3 regions of the Streptomyces sp. R11 genome follow, and region 3 is predicted to be linked to each of the others. Evidence: riboswitches for the same ligand, from Rfam matches in the RefSeq annotation. Region 3 holds a riboswitch; each other region holds the start of a gene.

Region 1 (9,853 bases), 2.1 Mb from region 3:
CGAGCCCTACCCTGCGGTCCCCCACAAGCGGTTCCTGCGCACCCGCCGGGCCGGCACCCTCGCCGAGGTCGGCGCCTGGGAGTTGCGCGACCCCCGGCTCGTCGCCCTGCTGGAGAGCCACGCGCTCGCGTACGGCCTGGATCCGCGCGAGACACCGGCGAGCGCGGCGGTACTGCCGTACCTGGAGCACGCGTTCGGGATCTGGTATGTGCGGGGCGGCGTACGGGAGTTGGCGCGGGCGGTGTACGAGCGGTGCGTGGCCCGGAAGGTCGAGTTCAGCTTCGGCGCGGAGGTCTCCGGGGTCCTGGAGAAGGACGGCCGGGCGGCGGGGCTCGAACTGGCCGACGGTTCGGTGGTGGAGGCCGACCTCGTGGTCTCCGGAGTCGCCCCCGGGGTGCTGGACCGCTTCGTCCGCGGCACGGCGCCCCGCGGCGAGGCCGAGGTCGCGTCCCAGCGCGGTGCTGCGAGCCGTCTGACGGTCCTGCTGGCGCTGCGCGGCGCCCGGCCGGAAGGTACGGCGCACCGCACGGTGGTGCACGCGGCGGACCGTGAGACCGAGTTGGAGGCCCTGTTCGGGGCGGCCGGGGGCATGGCCGCGCGAGCCACGGTCACCGTCCTGCGGCCCGACGACCCGGCACTGGTTCCGGACGCCGGGCACGAGGCGATCACGCTCACTTCGACGGTGCCGGCACAGCCCGACCGGAGTTGGGCGGAACCGGAGAACCTCAGCCGGCACGCCGAAGACCTGATCACGGTCGCGGAGCGTGCCGTGCCGGACCTGCGCGACCGGCTCCTCTGGCACGAGATGCGTACCCCGGCCGACATCGCGGCGGAGACCGGCACGGAGGGCGGTGCGGTTCCGGCACCCGCCCTGGCCGCGGCGGAGGGGCGTCTGCTGCACCCGTCCAACAGCACAGCCGTGTCCGGCCTGTTCACGGTCGGCGGCTGGTCCCACCCGGGCGGCGGGCTCCCCCACGCCGGCATGTCGGGCGCGCTGGTGGCGGGACTGATCGTGGAGGGGCCCGAGTTCCGGGGCTCTCAGTGACCCGGGCGTGAGCTGCGGCGCGCGGGGCCGTCAGAAGCGGTACTGCTCGTCGTACCCCTGGCCCTGCCCATGCTGCTGGCCGTCGCCCTGGTACGGGTACTGCTGCTCGGGCGGGAGTTCGCCGCCGTACGCCTCGTCGGTGCGCTGCTGCGGGACCCAGACGCCGCCGGACGGAGTCTCGCCGTAGGTGCCGGTGGCGTACTGGTCCTGGGTGTAGCCCTGCTGGCCGTACTGCTGCTGGCCGTAGGCGTCGTAGGAGGCGCCGCCGTAGGTCTGGGTGCCGATGTACGGGTCGGAGTACGCGGCGTACTGCTGCTGCTGACCGGTGGTGTCGTAGCCGTACTGCTGCTGGTCGTAACCGCTGTAGCCGTCATAGGCATAGCTCTGGTCGGCCGTCGCGTACTGATCCTGGGGCTGGCCCGTGGCCGCGTAGTTCTGGTCGGCGGCGGCGTAGGCGGGGTCGCCGCCGTATATGCCGTAGGAGCCCGTGTCGTCCGGCAGGGGCTGCGGCTCATACACGGAGGTCGTCTCGGCGGCGGTGGGCTGAGCAGCACGTGACGGGGTGAACACGTCGTCGCGGTCGTAGTCGTCGCCGTAACCGACGCTGTCCTGGCCGTACTTGGCCTCGTTGCCCGCGTAGCCGCCCTCGGCCGCCTCCAGGTCGGAGACCTCGAGGGTCGGCTCCTGGCGGTCGGGCTCACCGCGGCGGCGCTTGGCGGCGGCGAGCGGGCCCAGGGCCGGCGCGGAGACCGCCCAGCCGGCCGAGAAGCCGCGGCGGAACGACAGCGTGACGTAGGTCTGGCCGACCGCGAACGCCGCCGCGCCCAGACCGATGACGATGACGGAAGGAATCAGCACCCCGACCACGACGCCGAGGAACCCGACGAAGGCGAGCAGCCGCCAGCGCAGCCGCGCCTTGTACTGCAGCAGCACCTCGCCCAGCAGCCACAGCGCGACGACGCCGAATGCGATGTAGAGGACCGTCCAGCCCATGTACGCCCCTCTCCCAGTGGCCGCCTACGCAGTGTGACGTATATCAGGACGACCGGTCTAGGCCTGCGGTGGGTGGTGCAGGCCCAGGCTTTCGTAGATTTCCAAGGTAGCTGTGGAGTTGTTCAGCGTGATGAAGTGCAGTCCGGGCACTCCCTCGGCCAGCAGCCGCGCGCAGAACTCCGTCGCGAACTCGATGCCAATGGAGCGTACAGCCGCGGGATCGTCCTTGGCTGTGAGGATCCGCTCTTTCAGGGCGGCCGGGAAGGCGGCGTTGGTGAGGGAGGGGATGCGTTCCAGCGTCTTTACGCTGGCGATCGGCATGATCTCCGGGATGATCGGGGTGTCGCAGCCCGCGGCCGAAACCCGGTCGCGCAGGCGCAGGTAATCCTCCGGTTCGAAGAACATCTGCGTGATCGCGTAGTCCGCGCCGGCCCGGCACTTGTCGACGAAGTGCCGGACGTCCGCCTCCCAGTCGGCGGAGCGCGGGTGCATCGCGGGGAAGGCCGCCACGCCCACGCAGAAGTCGCCGGACGCCTTGATCAGTTCGACGAGTTCGGCGGCGTAGGCGAGGCCCCGGGGGTGCGGCACCCACTCGCCCAGGGGGTCGCCGGGCGGGTCGCCGCGCAGGGCGAGCATGTTGCGGATCCCGGCGTCGGCGTACTGCCCGATGATGTTGCGCAGGTCGGCCACCGAGTGGTCGACGGCGGTGAGGTGGGCGATCGGGGTGAGCGTGGTGTCCGAGGCGATCGCCTCGGTCGCCTTGACCGTGCCCGCGCGGGTGGAACCACCCGCGCCGTAGGTCACGGAGACGAAGTCGGGTCCTACGGCCTCGACCCGGCGCAGCGCGTTCCACAGGTTCCGCTCGCCCTTCGGGGTCTTGGGCGCGTAGAACTCGAAGGAATACGTCGTCTTTCCGGTCGCGAGCATCTCGCGCACGGTACGAGCGTGGTCCGATCTGATGGATGCGGTGCCGAGGGCCATACTCGCAGGTTAGCCAGGGGGCCCCGGTCCCCCAACCGGACGCCGGACATTTGCCCGATTTGCCAGGTTGTTGTCCACGCCTTGGACAAACGTCAGGAAATCCGGGGTCGGGGCGCCCACCGGGGCAGGCGGGGGACTACCCCTGCCGCAGCCGCTTGGCGAACTCCGCCGCCGCCGCGCCCGGGTCGTCCGCCTCAGTGATCGCCCGTACGACGACGGCACGGCGGGCGCCCGCCTCCAGCACCTGGTCGAGGTTGGCGAGGTCGATGCCGCCGATGGCGAACCAGGGGCGGTCGGTGCCGAGGGCAGCCGTGTGGCGGACCAGGTCGAGGCCCGGTGCGTGGCGGCCGGGCTTGGTGGGGGTCGGCCAGCAGGGGCCGGTGCAGAAGTAGTCGACGCCCTCCTGGACGGCGGCCGCGGAGGCCTCGGCCTCGGAGTGCGTGGAGCGGCCGATGAGGACGTCGCCGCCGAGGATCGCGCGGGCCGCGGGTACGGGGAGGTCGCCCTGGCCGAGGTGCAGGACGTCGGCGCCGGCGGCGTGGGCCACGTCGGCACGGTCGTTGACCGCGAGGAGCTTGCCGTGCCGGGCGCAGGCGTCGGCGAAGACCTGCAGATGCTCCAGCTCCTCGGCCGCCTCCATGCCCTTGTCCCGCAACTGCACGATGTCGACACCCCCCGCCAGCACGGCGTCCAGGAACTCCGCGAGGTCGCCCTGCTGCTTGCGGGCGCCGGTGCAGAGGTAGAGCCGGGCATCGGCGAGCTGGGCGCGGGCGGTGCCTGCGGTGACGGTGTCGGACATACGGTGCCCCCTGTGGTCGGGTTGCCGGACGGGTGACGTCGGGCGGGTGCCGGACGGTGGCACGGTAGCCGGAGCGGGGCGCGCCGTCGCGGAGCGGTGGGGTGTGGTGTGCTGGGGCGCGATGGCACCGGACCCGGCCTCCGGTGCGGGCCGGGCCCGCCCCCGGGCCCTGGGACGGCGCCCTCCGGCGGCGGCCTCGACTTCAGTGCGGCACCGGCCGACGCGGCAGGATCCGCCGACCATGGTCGGCCCGACTCATGTCGGCGAACGGGAGCGGCAGGATCTCCCCGCCGCTCCACGCCACTTCACGCCACGCCACTCCCCACCGCGCGCCGCGCGCGTCCCGCTCCCGGCCTCGGGCCGCAGCCAGCCGCGGCCGTAGCCCATTGGGGCGACCCCGGCCCGTGCGCCGGACGGTGTTCGGATCGGTGGGTTCGGACTCAGACGGCGAGCGCCTGGGCGCGGCGCTTCACCTCCGTGCCGCGATTCTCACTGAGGGCTTGCGCGGGGGTGCCGGGCAGGCTGTCGTCGGGGGTGAAGAGCCACTCCAGCATCTCTTCGTCCGTGAAGCCGTCGTCCCGCAGGAGCGTCAGGGTCCCGGACAGACCCTTGACGACCTTGTCCCCGTCGATGAAGGCGGCGGGGACGTGCAGCGCGCGGTTCTCACCACGGCGTACGGCGATGAGCTGGCCCTCCTTGACCAGCTGCCGGACGCGGGTCACCTCGACGCCGAGCATTTCGGCGATGTCGGGGAGGGTGAGCCAGGCGGGGACGAGAGCATCGGTTCTTGCGTCAATCTCGGTCACGGAAACAAGCCTGCCATCTGCCACTGACAGTCGGAAGTCAGGCCGGTCCACCTGGGAGGACCTGTTGGGGTGACGTGCTAGGCCACCGCCGCCTTCATCGGCCGCCCAGGGTCCCTCAGCAGCTCCGCATCGACCGGCGTGCCCGACTCGATCAGCCGTCGGCCCTGTGCCAGATCCCTCGGTCGGCCCACCGCCAGCAGGGCGACGAGTCGGTCGCCCCGCAGCCAGCAGACGGTCCAGGCGGGGCCCGACGGGTCGCCGCGCCACAGGAGCGTGTCGGCGGCGGCGTGATGGCCGGCGTACTGGACGAAGCGACCGAACTGCTCGGACCAGAAGTAAGGCACGGGGTCGTAGATCGCGGAGCTCTCGCCGAGGATGTTCGCGGCGACCGTGCGCGGGCCCTGGAGGGCGTTGTCCCAGTGGTGGACCAGGAGGCGGTCGCCGTACCGTCCCGACGGGAAGGAGGCACAGTCGCCGACCGCGTAGACGTCCGGCACGGACGTGCGCAGACGCTCGTCGGCCACGACGTCTCCCCGCGCTCCGAGCTCGATGCCCGAGTCGGCCAGCCAGGCCGTGGCGGGCCGCGCCCCGATGCCGACCACGACCGCACCGGCGGGCACCCGTGAGCCGTCGTCGAGGATCACCTCGCCGGGCTCGACGCGCTCCACGCGCGCGTGCGTGCGCAGCACCGTCCCGCTGTCCTCGTACCAGGCGGTCATCGGCGCGGCCACCTCCGCGGGCAGCGCACCCGCGAGCGGCCGGTCGGCGGCCTCCACGACCGTCACCGCGCAGCCCGCCTCCCGCGCGGCCGTGGCGAACTCCGCGCCGATCCAGCCCGCCCCGACCACCACGATGTCGTGCCGGCGGGCCAGCACCGGCCGCAGCCGCTCGGCGTCGTCCAGGGTGCGCAGCAGATGCACGCCGGGCACGCCCTCCGCGCCCGGCAGCCGGATCGGTTCGGCGCCGGTGGCGAGGACGAGGACGTCGTACGGGACGGGCCCGGCCTCGGTGTCCAGTTGGTGCTCGGCGGGGCGCACGCCCAGCACCTCGCGCCCCAGCCGGAGTTCGACGCCGAGCGCCTCGAAGTCGACGTCGAAGGCGGAGCCCTCGGCCTTGCCGAGCAGCACGGCCTTGGACAGGGGCGGCCTGTCGTACGGCTGGTGGGGCTCGGCGCCGATCAGTGTGACGGTGCCGGTGAAGCCCTGTTCCCGCAGGGCGACCGCCGTCTGCACGCCGGCCATGCCCGCGCCGGCGACGACCACGCGGCGTGCCGCTGACGTGCCCCGTTGCTGCGTCTGCTCGCTCACCTGATCACCATAGACAACTGACTATTTGTCAGTCAGGGGGCGTGCTCAGTGACCTGCTGCACAACCTCGATCGCGAGCTCCTCCACCACGCTGGTCCCGCTGCCCGCCTGCGACTCCCACTCCCAGCTCTCGGCCAACCGCACCCGCCCGTCGGGCAGCTCGACCACCGTCGACACGCAGTGCCCCGACGACGTCGTCCCGTCCCGCTTGAGCTGCACGTACCGGAAGTCCAGCCGGTCGCCTTCCCTGGTGCCCACGAGATGGCCCCGTACGACGTCTCCGCCCGTGTACTCGGCCCAGATCTCGCCGTCCTTCTCGTGGTACGTGAACCGGGTGCGCGTACCCACCTGACCTGGGGCCTGGTCCGCGACCGGGGCGAGGACGAGACCGTCGAGCGAGCGGGCCATGGGCGCGGGCTCCCTTACTGAGACTTACGGCGGCGGGCTAGGGTGGCCAACGTAGAGCACTCGCGGGAGCCCGGACGCACCGGGCTGAGAGGGAGGCTGGCGGCCTCCGACCGTACGAACCTGATCCGGGTCATGCCGGCGAAGGGAGGGGCTGGACGCCCATGTCGCGTACGCGAACGTCAGACGTCCTTGTCATCGGGGGCGGAATCATCGGCCTGGTCACGGCGTGGCGGGCCGCGCAACGCGGGTTCACGACGGGAGTCGTGGACCCCGAGCCGGGTGGCGGCGCCGCCCAGGTGGCGGCCGGAATGCTGGCCGCCGTCACGGAACTGCACTACGGCGAGCAGACCCTGCTCGGCCTGAACCTCGCCTCGGCCCGCCGTTACCCGGACTTCGCGGCCGAGCTGACCGACCTCACCGGCCACGACCTCGGCTACCGCCGGTGCGGCACGCTCGCCGTCGCGCTGGATGCCGACGACCGGGCCCATCTGCGCGACCTGCACGCCCTGCAACGCCAGTCCGGCCTGGACTCCGAGTGGCTGTCCGGGCGGGAGTGCCGGCGCCTGGAGCCGATGCTCGCGCCGGGCGTGCGCGGCGGGCTGCGGGTGGACGGCGACCACCAGATCGACCCGCGGCGGCTGTCCGGGGCGCTGGTGGCCGCGTGCGAGCGGGCCGGGGTGGTCTTCCACCGGACCTGGGCCGAGCGCTTCGACGTCGTACGGGACCGGGCAGCGGGGGTCACCACGGCGGACGGCACCGAGCTGCGCGCGAACCAGGTCGTCCTCGCGGCCGGCAGCCTCAGCGGGCGCCTGCCAGGAGTCCCGGACGACGTACTGCCGCCCGTGCGCCCCGTGAAGGGGCAGGTGCTGCGGCTGACCGTGCCGAAGCGGTACGCGCCGTTCCTGAGCCGGACCGTGCGCGCCGTGGTGCGGGGCAGCCAGGTGTATCTGGTGCCGCGCGAGAGCGGGGAGCTGGTCGTCGGGGCGACGAGCGAGGAACTGGGCTGGGACACCACGGTGACCGCGGGCGGCGTCTACGAGCTGCTGCGCGACGCGCACGAGCTGGTGCCGGGCATCACCGAACTGCCGCTCACCGAGACGCGGGCCGGCCTGCGCCCCGGCTCCCCCGACAACGCTCCGCTGCTCGGCCCGACCGAGTTGGAGGGGCTGTCGCTGGCCACCGGGCACTACCGCAACGGCGTGCTGCTCACGCCGGTCACCGGCGACGCCATGGCGCACGTCCTGACCACCGGTGAGCTCCCGGACGAGGCCCGCGCCTTCACCCCCAGGCGCTTCGGCGCCGCCGCACTCACGGAGCAGCCCGCATGAGCGTCCCGGTCACCATCTCGGTCAACGGCGAGCGTCGGCAGATCGAGCCGGGCACGGCTCTCGACACGCTCGTGAAGTCCCTCACCGCGGCGCCCTCCGGAGTGGCCGCCGCCCTCAACGAAACCGTCGTACCGCGCACCCAGTGGCCGTCGACGTCCCTCTCCGAGGGGGACCGCGTCGAGGTCCTGACCGCCGTCCAAGGAGGCTGAACCATGGCCGACGATCCCTTTGTCATCGGGGGTACGTCCTTCTCGTCCCGTCTGATCATGGGCACGGGCGGGGCGCCCAGCCTGGACGTGCTGGAGCGGGCACTGGTGGCGTCCGGGACCGAGCTGACGACGGTCGCGATGCGGCGCGTGAACGCGTCGGTGCACGGCTCGGTGCTGTCGGTGCTGGAGAAGCTCGGGATCCGGGTGCTGCCGAACACGGCGGGGTGCTTCACGGCGGGAGAGGCCGTGCTGACGGCCCGCCTCGCGCGCGAGGCACTCGGCACGGATCTGATCAAGCTGGAGGTCATCGCCGACGAGCGGACGCTGCTGCCGGACCCGATCGAGCTCCTCGACGCGGCCGAGACGCTGGTGGACGACGGGTTCACCGTGCTGCCGTACACCAATGACGACCCCGTGCTGGCGCGGAAGCTGGAGGACGTCGGCTGTGCGGCGATCATGCCGCTGGGGTCGCCGATCGGTTCGGGGCTCGGCATCCGCAATCCGCACAACTTCCAGCTGATCACGGAGCACGCGCGCGTGCCGGTGATCCTGGACGCGGGAGCCGGTACGGCGTCGGACGCGGCCCTGGCGATGGAGTTGGGGTGCGCGGGTGTGATGCTCGCCTCGGCGGTGACGCGGGCCCAGGAACCGGTGCTGATGGCCGACGCGATGCGGCACGCGGTGGAGGCCGGGAGGCTGGCGTTCCGGGCGGGGAGGATTCCGATGCGGCACTTCGCGGAGGCGTCGTCGCCGGTCGAGGGTCTGGCGAGGCTGGACCCGGAGCGTCCCGCGTTCTGAACGCACGTTCGATGGAAAGTCTTCGGCCAATGAGGCGTCCGTCACAGGTCAGCTTCAGTCCCGCCCCGATCCCTGCCGAACCGGGAGGCGTGTCGGTGTCGGCTCGTACACTCACCTGCGTGGATACGACCCTTCAAGACCCTCTGGTCGGGCAGGTGCTCGACGGCCGGTATCGCGTGGACGCGAGGATCGCGGTCGGCGGGATGGCCACGGTCTACCGGGCCGTGGACACCCGCCTCGACCGCGTGCTCGCGCTCAAGGTGATGCACCCCGCGCTGGCGGTCGACGGGGTGTTCGTCGACCGGTTCATCCGGGAGGCGAAGTCCGTCGCCCGGTTGGCGCACCCGAACGTGGTGCAGGTCTTCGACCAGGGCACCGACGGGTCGTACGTCTATCTCGCCATGGAGTACGTCGCGGGCTGCACCCTGCGCGACGTACTGCGCGAGCGCGGGGCGCTGCAGCCCCGGGCCGCCCTCGACATCCTGGAACCGGTGCTCGCCGCGCTCGGCGCCGCACACCGCGCCGGGTTCGTGCACCGGGACATGAAGCCGGAGAACGTGCTCATAGGGGACGACGGCCGGGTCAAGGTCGCCGACTTCGGGCTCGTGCGGTCCGTCGACACCGTGACCAGCACCACCGGTGCCGTGCTCGGCACCGTCTCCTATCTCGCGCCCGAGCAGATAGAGCAGCCCGGCGCCGCCGACGCCCGCGTCGACGTGTACGCGTGCGGTGTCGTGCTCTACGAGATGCTCACGGGCGACAAGCCGCACGACGGGGACTCCCCCGCCGTGGTGCTCTACAAGCACCTGCACGAGGACGTCCCGCCACCCTCGGCGATCGTCCCGGGCATGGCGTACGAGCTCGACGAGCTGGTCGCGTCGGCCACCGCGCGCACCCCGGACATCCGCCCGTACGACGCCGTGGCGCTGCTCGCGCAGGCCCGGGACACCCGCGCCGCACTGAGCGCGGACCAGCTGGACGCGGTGCCGCCGCAGGCCCTCAGGGCGGAGCACAGCAACGCCGACGACCGTACGAGCGTGATCCCGCGCGCGCTGAACATCCAGCGGCCGCTGCCCGTGAACGAGGACGAGCCGGAGCGCGAGGCCGTCTTCAACCGCACCAGCCGGCTGGAGTCGCCGCCACCCCCGCCGCCCCGGCGCCGGTCACGGACGTCGCGCGC
Region 2 (9,853 bases), 2.0 Mb from region 3:
TCCCCGGCGATGGCGACGCCGCGCATGTCGGTGGGGATCTGGACGGCCGCCAGGACGGCATCCGGTGAGATGTCGGCGAAGGCCATGTTGGCGGAGGTTTCGTCGTTGACGCGGTGGGCGGTGCGGCCGGTGAGCTGGGAGCGGAGCATGGTGATGCTTTTGCCGAGTTCGGCGCCGAAGCGTTGCCCGCAGATCTCCAGGTAGATGCCGGCGGCGCGGCCGAGCTGGGCGAGGCGGACCAGGGCGGTGATGATGCGGTCCCGTCGCTTCTCCTCGTCCTTGGTGGCGAACAGGGCGAGTTCGGCGACCTCGTCGACCAGGACCACGACTGGAACCGGGCGCAGTTCGGCGGGCAGGTCCCAGATGTCGGCGGCGATCTCCGCATCCGGTATCGCGACACTGATGCGCTGCTGGGCGCGGATGAGGTGGTAGACGTCCGCCATGTGGGAGACGAGGGCTTCCAGGAGGTCGAGGGCGGTGTCGGGGTTGTCGGCGAGCGCGGAGAACCGGCGTGCCAGCGGGAAGAGTTCCACTCCCTGCTTGCAGTCGATGCCCACCAGCGCGACGTCCATCGGGGCCAGGCCGGCGACCAGGTTGCGCTGGTAGACGGACTTGCCCGACTCCGTGGCGCCTAGAGTCAGCCCGTGCGGAACCGCCCGGTAGTCGCGGTAGTGGACAGCACCGTCCTCACGCAGGGCGACCGGGACCCGCATCAGACCGTTGTCGGTCCTGGCAGGCATCTGCACCCGCTTGAGGACGTCATAGCCCGTCATGCGCACCTCCACGACGCCTGAACGCAGTTCACGCGAGGTGACGCCATACAGGCTGAAGGAGTGGCGCAGCCGGTCCGAGGCCGCCGCGACGTCGAAAGCGTCCTGCCCGGGACGCAGGCCCAGCCGCAGAACCAGACCGGTGCGAGTCGGGCGGATGCGCAGGATGCGCGGCGGACGGGACTGCGGGACGGGCCGGTTGGTGAGCCGGGCTAAGGCCAGGCGCCAGCGGGAGGGCGGGACTGTAAGGCCGCAGGCATCCATGACGGAGGCGTAGCGGACCAGGACCCGCAGCGTGGCGAGGGTGACCCCGAAGGTCAGCCAGTACCAGGCGGGGCGCCGCCACCGCGGGATCACTGCGGCAGCGACGAGCAGCACCAGAGCGACCATCAACCACGTCATGATCAGGCAGCCTCAGCCTGCGAAGCAGCACCGGCCAGCGACGTCACGGCCACCGCGCGAAACGCGATCCCGTGCCGCTTCTGCCCGTTGAACTCGTTCTCCCACGCCGAGGCGACCAGGCCCGTCAGCGCGACCGGGGTACCCATGGTCAGCTCCTCCGAGACGCCCGGCTGCGGGACGGTGAGCTTGAGGATCTCCACCTCGTCGGGCGTCGAGAACATGACCTCCACTGTCATCAGCGTGACACCGTCCTTGTCGAGAGCGATCTCACCGGTACGGCGGTCCTTGACCTTGGGCTGCGGGGGCTTGGCGACCATCACGGTCGCGTTGGTGGTGTCGACGGGAATCTGACGCATCGTCTGTCGTCCTGTTCTTCAGGGAAGTTGCCCGGCGTCTGCCGGTAGAACAAGAAGACCCTGAGAGGTGCTGGACGTATCACGGCCCCCGTGGACGTTTAGGGACGTCTGAGCTATCGTCAAAACGTCCCTACGTCCCATTGGGAGGCCACTTCATGGCGAACGAGCGTCTGCGCGCAGCCATTTCGGCGAAGGGCGAGACCGTCCAGTCCGTTGCCGACCACGTCGGCGTGGACCCGAAGAGCGTGGAGCGGTGGATCACCACGAATCGCACGCCGCACCGTGGCCACCGTTGGAAGGCCGCGAGCTTCCTGGGCGTCGACGAGGTCTACGTCTGGCCGTCCGTGGAGAAGCAGGCCGAGAAGGCGAGCACATCCGAGCTGGTCACGTACTACCCGCACCGAGGCGCTGTGCCTGCTGCGCTGTGGTCCTCACTGATTGACCAGGCGACAGACCAGGTCGAAATCCTCGTCTACGCAGGACTCTTCCTCTTCGACAGTCACCCCGACCTCCCGCACCAACTCGCTGAGAAGGCAACGGCCGGCACACAGGTCCGGGTCCTCCTGGGAGACCCCGATTCGGAGATGATCCGCCAGCGAGGCGAAGAGGAGGGCATCGGCGACGACTTGGCCGCTCGCGCTCGCATAACCCGCCGCTACCTCGAACCGGCAGCCAAGACGCCCGGCGTCGAGATCAGGCTTCATGACACGATCCTGTACAACTCGATCTACCGGTTCGATGACGACGTGCTGGTCAATCCGCACGTCCTCGGAGCGCCCGCGGGGCAGAACCCCGTCCTGCACTTCCGGTACGTCCCGGGAGCCCGCACTTTCCGGCACTACATGCGGAGCTTTGACTACGCCTGGGAGCGGGGTCGGGCCTCCTAGCTCAACTGTCTGCCAGTCGTGCGAGGCTGGAGTCATGGCCCGCGTCGACTACATCAACGATCCGAACGCTCCGAAGGCGAACAGCATCGTCCCCTCGGTCACCGCCGTTGCACGGAACGAGGCCGGAGACGTCCTCCTCATCCACAAGACCGACAACGATCTGTGGGCTCTGCCCGGAGGCGGCGTCGACGTCGGCGAGTCCGTCGCGGATGCCGCAGTTCGCGAGACGAAGGAAGAGACCGGCTTCGACGTCGAAGTGACCGGGTTGGTCGGCCTCTACACGAATCCCGGCCACGTCATGGCCTACGACGACGGCGAAGTCCGCCAACAGTTCTCGATCTGCTTCACGGCGCGGATCACCGGTGGTGAGCTCCGGACGAGCAGCGAGAGCAAGGAAGTGGCCTTCGTCGACCCGAGCAGGTTGGACGACCTGAACATCCACCCGTCCATGAGGATGCGAATCGAGCACGGCTTGTCCGATCGGAGCAGGCCCTACATCGGCTGATCAGCCATCCGGGCACGCGTCCGCTCGACTGCCTCCTTGAGGTACGGCCGTGCCTTGCTGATCGCGTTGTGTACCTCGCTGCCAGGCTCGTAGCGCACGAGGATCTCATCGATCCGAACATCGAAGTCGAAGGACTGTCCGGCCGGGCCGGTCGTCATGTCCGCGAAAATCAGTGCGTCCAGAACCGGGGAGTCTTCCCGGTCGTAGACGGCAAGCTCTGCCGACAGCCCTCGCTGCTCAGCTTCGTACACCGCCCCGGAGTGATGGGCGACGAGCCGGACGAGACGTGCCGGCGCACTGAGCGATTCCAGGTGGCGGGCGCCATCGAGTGGGTGGAACCCTGTGTCCCGCAGTTCGGGGGCATAGCCGATGTCGTGAAGCCATGCGGCGGCGACAAGTAGATCTCGGTCAGCCTCGGACACGGCCGCGGAAGCTTCTTCCGCCCGAGCAGCCACAGCCTGAGTGTGCAGCCAGCGGTTCCCGAGTTGAGGAAGCAGGGACTCGGCGAGCTCCGCCGCACCCTGGGGCGTATCCAATGCAGAAGGCATGGCTTGAACGTTAGCCGAGTCCGGCAAGGAGCCGACAGGGGACGATCGAGCGGCGCAAGATCTGTCGAGTCTCAGTTGATGGAAATCGCTGGCCTGCGACGACGAAACCACCAGTGCTGCTTTCGTTCCGCTCGGCGGCCTGGGGTGCGGGCGGCATGATGATCGGAGTGAGCCTGCCGGGCGCCTCCTATGAATCGGTCATAGAGTTACAGAAGACGGCGAAACCAACACCTGGGAGGCCGTTATGGGGGCTCTCCGCTTCGTAGTCGAACCAGACGAGGGCAAGTCGATCTGGCTCGCGGGCATAGGAGTCGACTTCAAGATCTGGGGCGAGGAGACCGGCAACCAGTTTTCGATCGTCGAGCACCCCATCGAGCCGGGCCGTCTCATACCGCCACACGTTCACAGCCGCGAGGACGAGTTCTCGTACGTCCTGGAGGGCAGGGTCGGCGCACGAGTGGGCGACGAGGAGGCCACGGCAGGTCCAGGCTCGTACATCCTCAAACCGCGAGGGATCCTGCATACCTTCTGGAACGCTGGACCGGAACCGGCGAGGATCCTAGAAATCATCTCCCCCGCAGGCTTCGAGCGGTTCTTCGACGCGCTGGGCACGGTCAGCGAGACGGCCTCTGATCCTGCCGAGTTCCTCCAGCGCCGGGCCGAGCTAGGCGAGCAGTACGGTCTCGGGTTCTCCGACGAGTGGGTCGCCGAACTCACCAACAGGTACCAGCTCAAGCTTCTCGGTGAGTAACTACACCAGCTCTCACACGCACACTGATCAGACGCGCACAGCCAAACCGAGGCAAGCGGTGTCAAGCATCAGGTGAGGCCACTGCGTCAAGCATCAACCGAGACAAGACAGAGCGACGCAAGATCCGCGCGGTAGAACTTTCCCTACTTCATCAAGGCCCGCGCACGGCGCGGGCGCGCGCCGCCTGTACGGCGGGGCCGCCGCCCTGTCTTCGCCAGCGGCGGCCCCGCCCGGCGGCGCGCTGCGTGCAGCGAGCGAAGGCTGGGACGTCAACCGCGGCTACAAGATGATGCCTCCGGCGGGGATCGGCCGGCACCGGGATGGAGGGGGCACCGTCGCCGCCTGCGGGCCCGTAGGGGCGTGTCTGGGGTGGCTCCCATCCCGTCCACCGTCGACCCAGGCAGAGCCGAGCAGACGCGGCCCAGGGCGTCCAGGTCGTTCGTACAGTGGCGCGCTCCACCTGGACGCCCTGAACCACGCCCGCTCCACGGTGTGTGGGTCGACGGCGGACGGGATGGGAGCTGGGGCGAGTGGTGGGCACGGGATGCCTCTTTGCAGTTCGTCAAGGAATTCGGGCTGCGTTCGGGCGGCGAGGCGGGCAGCATGGCGAGATGCCGGATCTGCTGTGGGACGACGTCAGGAACTTCCTCGACCCTGACTTGATGGGTGCTCTGCCGGATGTTTCCGTGGCGGGCACCTCGGTGGAGGACTGGCAGGCGCTGTTCGATCTGGTCCAGTCGAGCGGTTGGGCGTGGGAGTACTCGGAGGGCGGCGTCGGGGCGCTGCCTCCTGCGGTGGAGGTGCTGACGCGGCCCGCCGATGCCGAGACGGTCGATCTGCGGGTCTGGCCGGTTCCGGGCGTGCTGGCGATCTTCTGGCCGATGGTTGCCGAGGAGATCGACTTCGATGTCGACCTTCGCGAGCTGCAGGGTCAGGAAGGAGTGGATGTCCTGTGTCGGTTCCTGACCGTGGTGGGCCGTCGACTGGGCAAGCCGGTGGTCATGACGGCCGAAGGCGACTACGGAAACCCGGTGCTCGGGTTCGATCCCACGGCCGACCGCGTGGTGCTAATGGCGGACCCGCAGCTCATCCAGCTCATCTGACCGCCGGGACCGGCCTGGCCTCGTACTGGCCGGAGCGCCGGAAGGCAGAGAACGGAGCAGAGAGCCACACGTGCTCCCTGCGTGCCCGTTGAGGGGGCACCACACGGGGAACAGCGGGGAGTCGCGGCCACCAGTTCGGAAACGCGCAGGTCAGTGTCTCGCCAGGTCACCGCACATCCGCATACGCGATCTTCCAAATTGGTGCTCTCGGAGCCGCGTAGCGGCGCTTGACGCGCTTGCAAGCTCAAACCCCAGAACGACTCAGCAATGCCTTGATGGGAATCTCGGAATAGGTGAAAACTACCCCGGCACCATATCTAGCCGACTCTCTTTCCATTTCCTCTTCCGCTCCCTTTTCGGTAAGGGCTTTATCGAATACAACCTGAGTCTTTTTCTTGGGGTTGAATGATGAAATAAAGTCATTATTGCCGAATTCTGGATTCCAGAAGGCCGTCACGTATCTTGGCCTGCGGGTCACATTTATCAGGTTGTTATTGTGTCGCACGCGGCCGCGATAAGCAACGTACTCCCCGTACTCTCTGCATTCGACCGGAGGGCAGTAGTAAGAACCCTCATATTTCTTCCATGACATTCGAGGGATAGAGAATTCTTCATTAATTTTCCCTCGATCCTTTCTCATTATGACGATCGTCAGGCGGGCTTCCAGTGTATCGAACGCAGAATCCTTAGGTATTCTTATTACAGTCTCCTCTGTGTATTCTTCTCCGACTTCAAACCAGCCGCCGGGTCCATAGAAGTGCCCTGAGCTTACTATTGTCTCCTCGTTATTGCGGATGTATCGCTCGGCTTCTGCGACGTAACCAGGACTCTCCTCTGTTTCGTTTTTCCATCGCTTCAGCCCTTCGCCGCTATCGGCGTATCTGACTGATGACCCCGCTACGGTGTAATCATCGTTGATGACGTAGACGGCAATCCCTCCGCTGTTTTTTACGTGTAGCCTTAAAGGAATATGTACGTACTTAGGGTCGGGGCTTTCTTGCGGCTTCCCAAATTCGGCCTTTAGTAGGAGGTGAACTGGCGCGGCGGTGGGTTGATACATGGTCGAATAGGCCAGGCTGACGGCCGTAAGAATCGCAGTGGCGACCACCCCAACCGCAATCCTATTCGGGTGTCGAACTCCCTCCCAAGGCTTTTCTCGGATAAGCAGACAAAGGGCCCAAAGGGACCAAACCCAAAGTGAAATAAATACTAGTAGATAGGCGATAAACTCCCTCTCCTCGAGCCACATGAACAGGAGAAGACTATTGGTCCCTAGTGCGATCAATGCTCCGATCAGGACGACCACTCCAGATAGCTTCGACTGACGCCTACCCCAATAGTCGAAGATTGCAAATATCGCCGCACCCTGCACCGCGCCTGCCAGGATGAACAGGGCGCCGACAATCCGTTGTGCGAAAGTCAGTCCTTCGAAGGCATCCGGCCAGCCGATAAATAGGTGCAAAATAACAGATCCGAGCATTCCCGCGATCATGAGAACAATTATTACGTGCCTTCTCCGTGGGTGGTCGGGCCACGTCTTGCTGTCACCTCCGTGCCAGTGTATTGATGACGAATCTTCCAAATCTATCGTTTCCGAGTAGCCGAGGCGGCTGAGGATCTTTCTCATTTCGCGAAGTGACCAAGCGCTGCCGACTGTCTCGCTGTCTACGATGATCTTGCGAAGGCCGCGGTAGTCAGGTGGTTCCACAGTGACCCATGGCTGAATGCCCATAAGACAAAACTGCAACCCGAGTAGGCAAGGTGCACGAGTAACTGCTCCGTTCAGGTTCCAGCCAATCCGTCGGGCTGACGGTTCTCAGTCGCGGCGTAACTCATTCGGACCTCCGTCGGCCCCTTCAGCCGCTTCGCCGACCTGCGCGGCCACTCTGACGACGATGCTCAGTGAGCGCTGCAACCTCAGCTTTCGGTAGCACGCCCTTAAGTTGCGCTGTTACTGGACATGGATCGCTCCCTGACATCCGCGGCTGAAACAACAACGCCGGACTGGGGAACACACCAGAGGCTCTTCCCGGCCATTGCCTCAGTCGACGGCGGCAGCCGGAGCGGGCGCGGACCGAACCCCTAAGGCGGTGGTCACACGTCAGCTCCGCCGACGCCAAAGACGGCAACGCTGACGGCAACAACGGCGGACGGCAGCGGCACTCAACAGCTCGGCGTGGTGCTGGTCTAGAACGATCGGACCGGCCCACCGGCGCGCGCCTGCAGCTCCTCAGCGCTGGGGCAGTGCTGGGCCGTCCCTGGGCCGTCCGAGGCCGACCAACGCTGACAGTCGGCACCCAAGGGTGACCACCCCCACCCCTCTCTGGCCTGGGCCCCCAGAGTTGATCTGCCACACTGGAAGGGTTATGCCTGCACCCGGAGAACTCACTTTCGTCGCCCCCCGCGGAGCCAAGAAGCCGCCGCGGCACCTTGCCGACCTCACGCCTGCTGAGCGCAAGGACGTCGTCGCTGCGATCGGCGAGAAGCCGTTTCGTGCCAAGCAGCTGTCGCAGCACTACTTCGCGCGGTACGCGCACGAGCCGGAGCAGTGGACCGACATCCCGGCCGGGTCGCGGGCCAAGCTGCGGGAGGAGCTTTTCCCGGAGCTGATGACGGTCGTACGGCATCTGTCGACCGACCAGGGCACCACGCGCAAGACGCTGTGGCGGCTGTTCGACGGGACGCTCGTCGAGTCGGTGCTGATGCGGTATCCGGACCGGGTGACCATGTGCATCAGCTCCCAGGCGGGGTGCGGGATGAACTGCCCGTTCTGTGCCACGGGGCAGGCGGGGCTGGACCGGAATCTGTCGACCGCCGAGATCGTGCATCAGATCGTGGACGGGATGCGGGCGCTCCGGGACGGGGACGTGCCCGGTGGGCCCGCTCGGCTGTCCAACATCGTCTTCATGGGGATGGGCGAGCCGCTCGCCAACTACAACCGGGTCGTGGGCTCCATTCGGCGGCTGACCGATCCGGAGCCGGACGGGCTCGGGCTGTCCCAGCGCGGGATCACCGTCTCGACCGTCGGTCTCGTCCCGGCCATCCACCGGTTCGCCGACGAGGGCTTCAAGTGCCGGCTCGCGATCTCGTTGCACGCGCCCGACGACGAGCTGCGCGACACCCTCGTCCCCGTGAACACGCGGTGGAAGGTGCGCGAGGTGCTCGACGCCGGATTCGAGTACTCCGCCAAGTCGGGCCGTCGGCTGTCCATCGAGTACGCGCTCATCCGGGACATCAACGACCAGGCCTGGCGAGGTGACCGGCTCGGGCGGCTGCTCAAGGGCAAGCCCGTGCATGTGAACCTGATTCCGCTGAACCCGACTCCCGGGTCGAAGTGGACCGCCTCGCGACCCGAGGACGAGAAGGCGTTCGTCGAAGCCATCGCCGCCCATGGTGTGCCCGTGACGATTCGGGACACCCGTGGTCAGGAGATCGACGGGGCGTGTGGGCAGCTCGCCGCGACCGAACGGTAGTCTGACCGCCGTAGGTACATTTTCCTATGGCGTAAATACATCTTCATATTCCGACAGGGGAGCGCCACAGCGCTGAGAGTGCGGCATCGGCCGCAGACCCTCCGAACCTGGCCCAGGTCATTCTGGGTAGGGAGATCGGTCACCACTCGAGCTGTTGCGCCCTGCCCGGAGCCTCCTCAAGGTTCCGGGCAGGGCCGCGTCTCTTCCTGGTCACCCCAGGAGGAATTTGTGAGCATCACCAAGAAGTCCACCGTGAGGTCCGCGGCCCTGGCCGTCGGGCTGGGCCTCGTCGCGCTGCCCGCGCTGTCCGCGTGCGGGTCGTCCGATGCCGACAGCGGCAGCGGCGGGTCCAAGACCGTCACGCTCGTCAGCCATGACTCGTGGGCCGTCTCCAAGAGCGTCCTCGCCGCCTTCGAGAAGCAGTCCGGCTACAAGGTCAGGGTCCTGGAGGACGGCGACGCCGGCCAGGCCGTCAACAAGGCCATCCTCACCAAGGACAACCCGCAGGGCGACGTCTTCTTCGGCGTCGACAACACCCTGCTCTCGCGGGCGCTCGACAACGGGCTGTTCCAGTCGTACGAGGCGAAGGGCTCCGACCTGGTCATGCCCGAGTACCGGGTCGACCAGGACCGGCACCGAGTCACCCCCGTCGACACCGGCGACATCTGCGTCAACTACGACAAGGCGTACTTCAGCAAGCACAAGCTGAACCCGCCCACCTCCTTCGACGACCTGATCAAGCCCGAGTACAAGAACCTCCTCGTCACCGAGAACGCCTCCGCCTCCTCGCCCGGCCTCGGCTTCCTCCTCGGCACCGCCGCCAAGTACGGCGACGACGGCTGGCAGGACTACTGGAAGAAGCTGAAGGCCAACGGCGTCAAGGTCGTCGACGGCTGGGAGCAGGCCTACAACGAGGAGTTCTCCGGCTCCGCCGGCGGCAAGAAGGCCAAGGCCGACCGTCCGCTCGTCGTGTCGTACGCCTCCTCGCCGCCCGCCGAGGTGATCTATGCCGATCCGAAGCCGACGACCGTGCCGACGGGTGTCGCGACCGGCACCTG
Region 3 (9,853 bases):
CGTCCGCAGAACACAGACATTCGGCCGCTCACGGTAGATCTCCACCCCGTCCGGCACCTCGGGGTCCCGGATGAACTCGCGGTACGCCTCGTCCAACACCACCAGGACGTCACTGGGCACCCGGTCGAGGAACCGCTCCAACTCGGCCCGCCTCACGACTGTGCCCGTCGGGTTGTTGGGGTTGCAGACGAAAATCAGCCTGGTGCGGTCGGTGATGGCGGCGGCCATCGCGTCCAGGTCGTGCACATCGCCCGACGTCAGCGGCACCTTGACGGACGTGGCGCCGTTGATCTGCGTGATGATCGGGTACGCCTCGAAGGACCGCCAGGCGTAAATGACCTCGTCGCCGGGTCCGGCTGTGGCCTGGATCAGCTGCTGGGCGACGCCGACCGAACCGGTACCGGTGGCCAGGTGGGAGAGCGGGACGCCGAAGCGCTCGGACAACTCGTTCATCAGCCCCGTGCACATCATGTCGGGGTAGCGGTTGAAGGAGGAGACGGCCGCCGTCACGGTCTCCATCACGCCGGGCAGCGGCGGATAGGGGTTCTCGTTGGAGGACAGCTTGTAGGCCACCGGACCACCGGCCGCGGCAGGCTTGCCCGGCTTGTAGGTGGGGATACCCTCCAGCTCGGCTCGAAGCTTGGGGCTCGTCTCGCTCACCGCAGTCCTCCTCGCGACCACCGGCGGCCCATCACCACCGCCGGCTCCAATACTGCTCACCTTATGAGGATTCCGCGCCGATGCGTACAGGTGAAGAGAGGTCGATGCGCTCGGGAGAGGCAGGCCCGCCCGCTGATCCCTCCTGTCACACCTGCATCAGGGGCATCGTCGTACGAAGGCGTACGAATTGGGGGGCGCGCCACACATATATCTACGCGCCGGTGGCTCACTCCGTGGCGCGCATCACCCGTGAAGGTGAGTTGAGACCTCTTCGAAACATCGGACACTTGGCAGGCCCATGCGCGCCGACAAGTCACGTCCTGCCATTGGATCGTTCAACTCCCTTGTTTTCAAAGGGCATTGGCGCATGATGACCTTGCAGAAACGTGTCTGTCAACGCGTGCATATGCGTCCGCACTACCCCACCGAATGAGCCCTACTATCGGCTCGCCATGACAGCAGCAGGGAAGCACCAGGTGAGCCGCGCGGAAACCTCTCGTCGAGGCAGTCGACCCGGCCGGGCGGGTATCAGAGACGTGGCCGCCGCCGCGGGGGTCTCCATCACGACCGTCTCCGACGCCCTCAACGGCAAGGGCAGGCTCCCCGACGCCACCCGACGCCATGTCCGCGAGGTCGCCGACCGGCTGGGCTACCGCCCGTCGGCCGCCGCCCGCACACTCCGTACGGGCAAGTCAGGACTCATCGGCCTGACCGTGACGACATACGGGGATGAACCTTTCACCTTCACCGAGTTCGCGTACTTCGCGGAGATGGCACGCGCCGCCACCTCGGCCGCGCTCGCCCGCGGCTACGCCCTCGTCATCCTCCCCGCGACCTCACGTCACGACGTCTGGTCGAACGTCGCCCTCGACGGCACGGTCGTCATCGACCCGTCGGACCAGGACCCGGTCGTCAGCGAGCTGGTCAAACAGGGTCTGCCGGTCGTATCCGACGGTCGCCCGGCCGGCTCGCTCCCGGTCACCGCCTGGGTCGACAACGACCACGAGGCCGCCGTGATGGGCATTCTGGACCACCTCGCCGACGCGGGCGCCCGCCGGATCGGGCTGCTGACGGGCACCACGACGGACACGTACACCCATCTGTCGACCACCGCCTATCTGCGCTGGTGCGAGCGGGTCGGCCAGGACCCGGTGTACGAGGCCTATCCGGCGCACGACCCGTGCGCGGGCGCCGTCGCCGCCGACCGGCTGCTCGCCCGCCCCGACCGGCCCGACGCGGTCTACGGGCTGTTCGACCCGAACGGCACCGACCTGCTCGCCGCGGCCCGCCGCTACGGTCTGCGCGTACCGGACGACCTGCTTCTGGTGTGCTGCAGCGAGTCCACGGTGTACGCCAACACCGAGCCGCCGATCACCACGCTCTCCCTGAAGCCCCGCCGCATCGGCACGGCCGTGGTCCAGCTCCTCATCGACGCCATCGAGGGGGTCGAGTCGGACCAGCCGGTCGAGCAGGTGATACCGACCGAGTTGATCGTGCGTACCTCGTCCCAGCGACGCCCGCCGCGGACGACGGTCAGCCCGCCCCGGTCGCCCGAGGGCCGGTAGAAACCGGGCGAAGACCTGGCGCAGAAGCCGAACGAGGAGCGGCAGAGGCAGGTCGAAGGGCCGCAGCAGCGGGGCGAAGGGCTTCAGGAGCAGTTCGAGGGGCGTCAGGAACGCGGCGATCGAGCTGCCGAAGCCCGGGCCAATCGGGGCGAAAGCCGCAGTGAACAGGAGTCCTGCTCCGATTCACCACCCCTGGGTCATCACATGGCGCGATCGGCATTCCTATGATGGGCCCACGACACCCACGGGCCGCTGCGACCAGGCAGTCCGATGCGGTGCAGCTGCGGCGCGATGGTGGAGGGGTCTGATGACTCAGGGGGCCGGTCAGGGACCCGAGATGGAGCGGACGGCGACGTTGCGCGACTTCCGGGTGCCCGCTTACGTGCACGAGACCGGTCCGTACGTCCACAGCATGCACCCGGGCGAAGTCGCCCCGCCCCTCGACGAGACGTATCCGGAGGGGTACACGCCCACGCAGCGCGACCTGCCCGTGATCAACCGCGGCGACACGGTCCAGGTGCACGTCGACCCCGCCGCCGTGCCGGTCCCGCAGTCGACGACAGGTGCCGGCCCGCTGTTCGTGGTCGGCGACGTGCACGGCTATCTCGACGAGCTGATGGCCGCGCTCCAGGAGCAGGGCCTCATCGACTCGGCGGGGAACTGGTCCGCGGGCACCTCCCGGCTGTGGTTCCTGGGCGACTTCACCGACCGCGGCCCGGACGGCATCGGCGTCATCGACCTCGTGATGCGGCTGTCCGCCGAGGCCGCCGCGGCCGGCGGCTACTGCAAGGCCCTGATGGGCAACCACGAGCTGCTGCTCATCGGCGCCAAGCGATTCGGCGACACCCCCGTCAACTCCGGCGCGGGCACCGCCACCTTCCAGGCGGCCTGGCTGCTCAACGGCGGCCAGAAGACCGACATGGACCGTCTCCAGGACCACCATCTGCAGTGGATGTCGCGCCTGGACGCCATGGAAGAGGTCGACGGGCATCTGCTCGTCCACTCGGACACCACCGCCTATCTCGACTACGGCGACTCGATCGAGGCGGTCAACGACACCGTCCGCGAGACACTCACGCGCAATGACGCCGACGAAGTCTGGGATCTCTTCCGCAAGTTCACCAAGCGCTTCTCCTTCCGCGACGAGGGCGGCGCCGACCATGTGCGTTCCCTGCTCGATACGTACGGCGGCACCCGCATCGTTCACGGTCACAGCCCCATTCCTTACCTGACGGGCGAGGTCGGCTCCGAGGACGGCGAGGACAACACCGGGCCCTTGGTCGAGGGTCCGCACCTCTACGCCGAGGGTCTCGCCATCGCCATGGACGGCGGCGTGACCATGGCCGGAAAGCTGCTGGTCCAGCAACTTCCCCTGGATATCTGACCGTTCACAGGGCAGGCGTCGCCCATGGCGGAGTGACGGAAGAGGGCCCAGGCCAGGACCCAATTTTGGCAAACCCCCTGTCACCGTGTGCCGTGACCGCTCTACCATCGGCTTATCCGTAGCAGGCTCCCCTCCGTTTCTGCCCGACGGCTCGTTGGCATGCGAGCCCCAAGCCCTACGGAGCATCGGGGGATGCACATGAACAGCGTTCCGCAGCACCTGCTGAGCGAGGACCGCCAGGAATACGAGCGGATCCTCGATGAGGCGCTGCGCTCCGCACCACACCGCCCGGAACTGGCCGCTGTCGGTCAGCGGCTCAACCCCGAACAGCTGCGCACCATGGCGCTCAACGCCACCGCTCTGATCACGGCGGCCGCAGCGACCGAGTACCAGCACTACGTGAAGGTCCGCGAGGAACTGCGCCAGCCGGCGCCGTCCACCCCGTCCTCCACCCGTGAGTCCGGCTCCTCCGAGTCGAGCTCGGGCGCGATGGGGCTCGCCACGACCATGGGAGAAGTCGCCGAGACAGCCGGCCCGGGCGTCATAGCCGTGCTCGCCGTCCTGGCACCCGTCCTCGCCGGCACCGCCGCGGCGATCTTCCTGCTCGTCGGCTACATCCTGAAGATGTTCGACCCCGAGCCGGCGTTCGCCCAGACGATGCTCACCACCGGATGGGTGTTCGGCGCCATGGCGGCGGCCGCCATCCTGGTGGCCGCCGTCGGTCTCCTGCTCACCGCCCTGCGCAACCGGCCGGCATTCGACGGCGGGCCGTACGGCGAACTGAGCGAGGAGGTCGCCCGGGCCAGGGAAGCCTGGCGCGAGGCCCTGCTGGAGCGCGGCGTCCTGCCCTTCCTGCGGGAGGCACTCGCCGACCCCGGCACGGCATCGGCCCTGCACCGCACGCCACCGTCGACACCGGCCGGCCGCATCCCGAACCTCGGCTACGGCCGCCCGGGTTTCAGCAGCCCGGACGACGGCGCCTCCCGGGGCTCGCGACCGAGCTTCAGCAGCCCGGACTACACGAGCCCGGACTTCGGAGGCCCGGAACACCAGCCGGAGTAGCGCCTCGGCTTGCGCCCTCCGCCGCAGGAGAGCCCCGCCCGGGGCCCCTCCTACGCGACGGAACCCCCGGGGAGACCTCCTCGGGGAGGCGCAAGCCGGACAGCCGGGCAGCAACGCCGGACGCGACGGCAGCACGCCCGACACCGGGGCATGGCGCCCCGTGTCAGGACGTCGACATCAGTCCGCGAGGGGCAGGTACACCCGGTTACCCGCCGCGGCGAACTCCTTCGACTTCTGAGCCATGCCCTCCTCGATCTCCTCCTTGGACCCGCCATGCGCACGGCGGATGTCCTGGGAGATCTTCATCGAGCAGAACTTAGGCCCGCACATGGAGCAGAAGTGAGCCGTCTTGGCAGGCTCGGCCGGAAGGGTCTCGTCGTGGAACTCCCGTGCCGTGTCCGGGTCGAGAGCCAGGTTGAACTGGTCCTCCCACCGGAACTCGAAGCGGGCGTCGGACAGCGCGTCATCCCACTCCTGCGCACCGGGGTGCCCCTTGGCGAGATCGGCCGCGTGTGCGGCGATCTTGTAGGTGATGACGCCGGTCTTGACGTCGTCCCGGTTGGGCAGGCCCAGGTGCTCCTTGGGCGTGACGTAGCAGAGCATCGCCGTGCCCCACCAGGCGATCATCGCTGCACCGATGCCGGAGGTGATGTGGTCGTAGGCCGGCGCGACGTCGGTGGTCAGCGGGCCGAGCGTATAGAACGGAGCTTCATCGCAGATCTCCTGCTGAAGGTCGATGTTCTCCTTGATCTTGTGCATCGGGACGTGTCCCGGGCCCTCGATCATGGTCTGTACGTTGAAACGCTTGGCAATCGTGTTGAGTTCCCCGAGCGTCCTCAACTCAGCAAACTGCGCCTCGTCGTTGGCGTCCGCGATCGAGCCGGGCCGCAGGCCGTCGCCCAGCGAGTACGTGACGTCGTAGGCGGCGAGGATCTCGCAGAGCTCCTCGAAGTTCTCGTACAGGAAGCTCTCCTTGTGGTGCGCCAGGCACCACGCCGCCATGATCGAGCCACCGCGCGAGACGATGCCGGTCTTGCGGTTGGCCGTCAGCGGTACGAACGGCAGCCGCACGCCCGCGTGGACCGTCATGTAGTCCACGCCCTGCTCGGCCTGTTCGATGACCGTGTCCTTGTAGATCTCCCAGGTCAGCTCCTCGGCCCGGCCGTCGACCTTCTCCAGCGCCTGGTAGAGCGGCACCGTGCCGATGGGGACCGGGGAGTTGCGCAGCACCCACTCACGGGTGGTGTGGATGTTGCGGCCGGTCGACAGGTCCATGACCGTGTCGGCGCCCCAGCGGGTCGCCCAGGTCATCTTCTCGACCTCCTCCTCGATGGAGGAGGTGACCGCGGAGTTGCCGATGTTGGCGTTGACCTTCACCAGGAACCGCTTGCCGATGATCATCGGCTCGATCTCCGGGTGGTTCACATTGGCCGGCAGCACCGCCCGGCCCGCGGCGATCTCCTCGCGGACCACCTCGGGAGAAACGTTCTCCCGGATGGCCACGAACTCCATCTCGGGCGTGACCTCGCCGCGGCGCGCGTACGCGAGCTGCGTGACCGCCGCGCCGTCACGGCTGCGGCGCGGCTGACGCGGCCGTCCGGGGAAGACCGCGTCGAGGTTGCGCAGGCCACCGCGCGGCGAGGTGTGCTTGATGCCGTCGTCCTCGGGACGGACGGGACGCCCCGCGTACTCCGCGGTGTCGCCGCGGGCGATGATCCAGTTCTCCCGCACCGGGGGCAGCCCCCGGCGGACGTCGGTGTCGGCGAGCGGATCGGTGTACGGGCCCGACGTGTCGTACAGCGTGACCGACTGCCCGTTGGTGAGGTGCACCTGGCGGACCGGCACCCGCAGATCGGGGCGTGAACCCTCGACATACGCCTTGTGCCAGCCGATGGACTTCCCGGCCTCCTCGGACTTCTCGTCCTGAACGGAGGCAGGCGTGCGCGCGTCCTTGATGGTCATGAGACCTACTCCCTACGCCGGCATTACCCGGTAACAGGTTCGGCGGTCGACGCAGCGGTATCCGTCTGCCGACGTTTCGTGTGAAACATCACTCGCGATGAGTGATGTTTCATGTGAAACATCGCTGGGACGGAGGTCAGCGCCCTCTCAGCCCGGTGCTCCGAGCTCCCGCGTGTACAAAGGTGGCACCACGCTAGCGTCAATTCGGGCGCGGTGAACAGAGGGCCCCAATCGTTCTTGCGATGATCGGGCGGTGACCACGACGCATGAACCTCCGTACCCACCGCCCGATCCGCCCCGCGGCTCCGGCTCCGGAAACGGCCCCGGAATCGGCCCTGGGCGGGGCAACGGCCGTACAGACGGGCGGGGTTCAGGAGTTCCCGGCGGCAGATACGGCGGCGCTTACGGCCGTGGCCCCGGAGGCGGGAACCAGGACGATCATGCGACTGGGGGCGGGGGCTGGCACGAGCACGGCCCCAGATCCGGTGGGATGCAGGATCGCGGGAGCGGGGTCGGCGGCGGCCAGGGGCACGGACCCGGTCCCGGCGGCTCTTACGAGCGCGGTCCCGAATCCGGCGGCTTGCAGGCGCCGGTTCCCGGCCCGGGTGGCGGGCACGGTCCCGGCTCCGGGGGCGGTCATGGGCATGGTCCCGGCTCCGGAGGCGGTCATGGGCATGGTCCCGGCTCCGGAGGCGGTCATGGGCATGGTCCTGGCTCCGGTGGCGGGCGTGGCGGAGACGACGGTGGCGAGCACGGGCACGGGCACGGGCACAGTCACGCCCACGGTCCGGCCGCTCCTGTCTCCCGGCACCTGCGCAAGGTCATCGCGGCGGTCCTGATCCCGTTCGCCGCGGCGGTGGTGGTGGGGCTTGCGGTGCTGTGGCCGGGCGGTGCCCCGCCGCACGAGCGCACCGGGGTCGGCTTCGACCGGCAGACGCAGCAGGCCACGGTCACCAAGGTGGTCGAGGTGAGCTGCAAGGAGGTGGGGGCCTCGGGGGTACCCCCGACCGGCGACACCTCCACCGCTGAGGGTTCCTCCGCCGTGCAGCAGGAAAGCGGCACCTGCAAGAAGGCGACGATCCGCGTCGACAGCGGCCAGGACAAGGGCCGTACGTTCACGGAGATCGTGCAGCCCGACCAGTCACGGCAGTTGCAGGAGGGCCAGGAGGTCGTGGTCGCCTACGAGCCCTCCGCACCCAAGGACCTGCAGTACTCGGTCACCGACGTGAACCGGCGCGTCCCGTTGGCCGTGCTCGCCGGCATCTTCGCCATCGCCGTCGTGGTCGTCGGGCGGTTGCGGGGTCTCATGGCACTGATCTCGCTGGCCATCAGTTTCGCGGTGCTCAACTTCTTCATCCTGCCCGCGATCCTCCAGGGCTCGAACCCGCTGGTCGTCGCGGTGGTCGGGTCGAGCGCCATCATGCTGATCGCCCTCTACCTGTGCCACGGTCTGTCGGCCCGTACGTCGGTGGCGGTGCTCGGCACGCTGATCTCGCTGCTGCTGATCGGCATCCTCGGGTCGGTGTTCATCGACTGGGCCGCGCTCACCGGCAACACCGACGACAACACGGGCCTCATCCACGGGCTGTATCCGTCGATCGACATGAGCGGTCTGCTGCTGGCAGGCATCATCATCGGTTCGCTCGGTGTCCTCGACGACGTGACGGTCACCCAGACGTCCGCGGTCTGGGAGCTGCACGAGGCCAACCCGACGATGGGCTGGCGCGGGTTGTACCGAGCGGGTATCCGCATCGGCCGCGACCACATCGCGTCCGTCGTCAACACCCTCGTACTCGCTTACGCGGGTGCCGCACTGCCCCTGCTGCTGCTCTTCTCGATCGCGCAGAGCGGCGTGGGGACGGTCGCCAACAGTGAGCTGGTGGCGGAGGAGATCGTGCGCACCCTAGTCGGCTCCATCGGACTGGTCGCGTCCGTGCCCGTCACCACGGCACTCGCGGCCCTGGTGGTCGCGGCCGACCGGCCGGAGAAGGGGGCGGTGCCGGTGGGTACCCAGCCGGTCCCGGCAGGCGGGGCGCCGACCGCGACGGGCGCACAGCCGGCTTCGGGGCGCGGCGGGCGGGGACGTCGGCGGAAGCGGTGACATCGGGGAAGCGGCGGCGTCGGGGATAGCAGGGACGTCGCGGAGCGGGCGTCAGGGAAAGCGGGGGCGTCGGCAGAAGGGTGGCGGACACGGTTCGCCACCCGCGCGCCTCCCGTGCGCCGAACCCGGACCCGGACCCTCGCGCCTACGGCCTTGCAGATCCGGCGTCTTGGGGAGCATGCCCGGCAAGGAAGCGCTCCCATGCGCGCCAGGAGCGCGCGGCGAAGCGTTACGCCACCCCTGACAGCCAACGAGCCTCAGCCCGCGCTCTGCTCCTCCGCGAGGATGCGGTCCAGGGCCTCGTCGAGGTGGGCGTCGAAGTCGGCGAGCGCGCCCTCCTGACCGAGCGGCACCAGCTTGTCGGTGCGGTCGAGAAAGGCCACCAGCGGCGCCACCGAGGAGCGGAACAGCGCCTGGTCGGCACCGACCTGAAGCCGGATCAGGACGTCGCCCAGCGTCTCGGTGCCGGCCGGGGAGACCCGTACATCTCCCTCCCCGCACGGGCGGCCCACCCCGTCGACCAGCAGCTCCCGACCGAAGGCCCAGGTCACGGGGGCGTCGCCGGGCAGGTGGAAGGTCAGCCGTACGGCATAGGGATCACAGGTCTCGTAACGCAACTCCACCGGGATGCGGAAGGAGAGCTCCTCGGACACGAGAAAGCTCATCATGACCTCTGCCTCTACGGACTCGCGCATCGCCCTACCCCGTCGTTTGCAGTCGACTGGCCGGGAACGGACCCCGACACTGGTGGAATCTTGCTGAACGTACACGAGAGATCACAAGGAGTGAGTTTTCAGATACTGATAGAGATCGAGAGTGACCCCAGGAGCCGCCCGATCTCCTCCTGCAGTTGCAGCACCGCCGACAGCAGCCGGTCGGCCTGGTGGGCGGGCAGCGAAATGGCCATCGTCGCGGCTGTGGTGCCCACCGTGATGGGGATGGCAGCGCACACCGTGCCCAGCGCGTACTCCTGACGCTCGGTCACCGGATCCATCCGCCGGGTCCGTTCGAGACGTCGCAGCAGGGTGCGGGTATCGCGCACGGTGTAGGGGGTGATGGACTCCACGGGATGGCGGTCGAGGTGATCACGGCGAGCGTCCTCGTCCAGTTGGGACAGCA

What was found. A riboswitch is a leader RNA that binds a small molecule or an ion and turns the genes downstream of it on or off. The one in region 3 is predicted to bind thiamine pyrophosphate.
Region 1: linked by a shared signal. The riboswitch ahead of thiO (glycine oxidase ThiO) and the one ahead of thiC (phosphomethylpyrimidine synthase ThiC) in region 3 are both predicted to bind thiamine pyrophosphate.
Region 2: linked by a shared signal. The riboswitch ahead of AB5J55_RS30525 (thiamine ABC transporter substrate binding subunit) and the one ahead of thiC (phosphomethylpyrimidine synthase ThiC) in region 3 are both predicted to bind thiamine pyrophosphate.

What each region holds. Positions count from the first base shown of each region.
Region 1 covers NZ_CP163432.1:2,416,742-2,426,594, forward strand. Annotated here, with positions in the region: gene AB5J55_RS11005 (phytoene desaturase family protein) at 1-1,045, shown strand, start outside; gene AB5J55_RS11010 (hypothetical protein) at 1,076-2,038, opposite strand; gene metF (methylenetetrahydrofolate reductase [NAD(P)H]) at 2,096-3,019, opposite strand; gene thiE (thiamine phosphate synthase) at 3,156-3,818, opposite strand; gene AB5J55_RS11025 (Rv2175c family DNA-binding protein) at 4,259-4,624, opposite strand; gene AB5J55_RS11030 (NAD(P)/FAD-dependent oxidoreductase) at 4,702-5,931, opposite strand; gene AB5J55_RS11035 (hypothetical protein) at 5,964-6,338, opposite strand; TPP riboswitch at 6,391-6,502, shown strand; gene thiO (glycine oxidase ThiO) at 6,500-7,666, shown strand; gene thiS (sulfur carrier protein ThiS) at 7,663-7,875, shown strand; gene AB5J55_RS11050 (thiazole synthase) at 7,879-8,673, shown strand; gene pknB (Stk1 family PASTA domain-containing Ser/Thr kinase) at 8,793-9,853, shown strand, end outside.
Region 2 covers NZ_CP163432.1:6,580,726-6,590,578, forward strand. Annotated here, with positions in the region: gene AB5J55_RS30480 (FtsK/SpoIIIE domain-containing protein) at 1-1,172, opposite strand, end outside; gene AB5J55_RS30485 (hypothetical protein) at 1,175-1,528, opposite strand; gene AB5J55_RS30490 (XRE family transcriptional regulator) at 1,684-2,415, shown strand; gene AB5J55_RS30495 (NUDIX hydrolase) at 2,450-2,920, shown strand; gene AB5J55_RS30500 (HDIG domain-containing metalloprotein) at 2,908-3,468, opposite strand; gene AB5J55_RS30505 (cupin domain-containing protein) at 3,713-4,219, shown strand; gene AB5J55_RS30510 (hypothetical protein) at 4,831-5,322, shown strand; gene AB5J55_RS30515 (hypothetical protein) at 5,567-7,054, opposite strand; gene rlmN (23S rRNA (adenine(2503)-C(2))-methyltransferase RlmN) at 7,689-8,795, shown strand; TPP riboswitch at 8,841-8,946, shown strand; gene AB5J55_RS30525 (thiamine ABC transporter substrate binding subunit) at 9,024-9,853, shown strand, end outside.
Region 3 covers NZ_CP163432.1:4,558,436-4,568,288, forward strand. Annotated here, with positions in the region: gene hisC (histidinol-phosphate transaminase) at 1-660, opposite strand, end outside; gene AB5J55_RS20855 (LacI family DNA-binding transcriptional regulator) at 1,113-2,225, shown strand; gene AB5J55_RS20860 (metallophosphoesterase) at 2,533-3,609, shown strand; gene AB5J55_RS20865 (hypothetical protein) at 3,802-4,671, shown strand; gene thiC (phosphomethylpyrimidine synthase ThiC) at 4,849-6,633, opposite strand; TPP riboswitch at 6,626-6,815, opposite strand; gene AB5J55_RS20875 (YibE/F family protein) at 7,124-8,734, shown strand; gene AB5J55_RS20880 (SsgA family sporulation/cell division regulator) at 8,992-9,429, opposite strand; gene AB5J55_RS20885 (IclR family transcriptional regulator) at 9,528-9,853, opposite strand, start outside.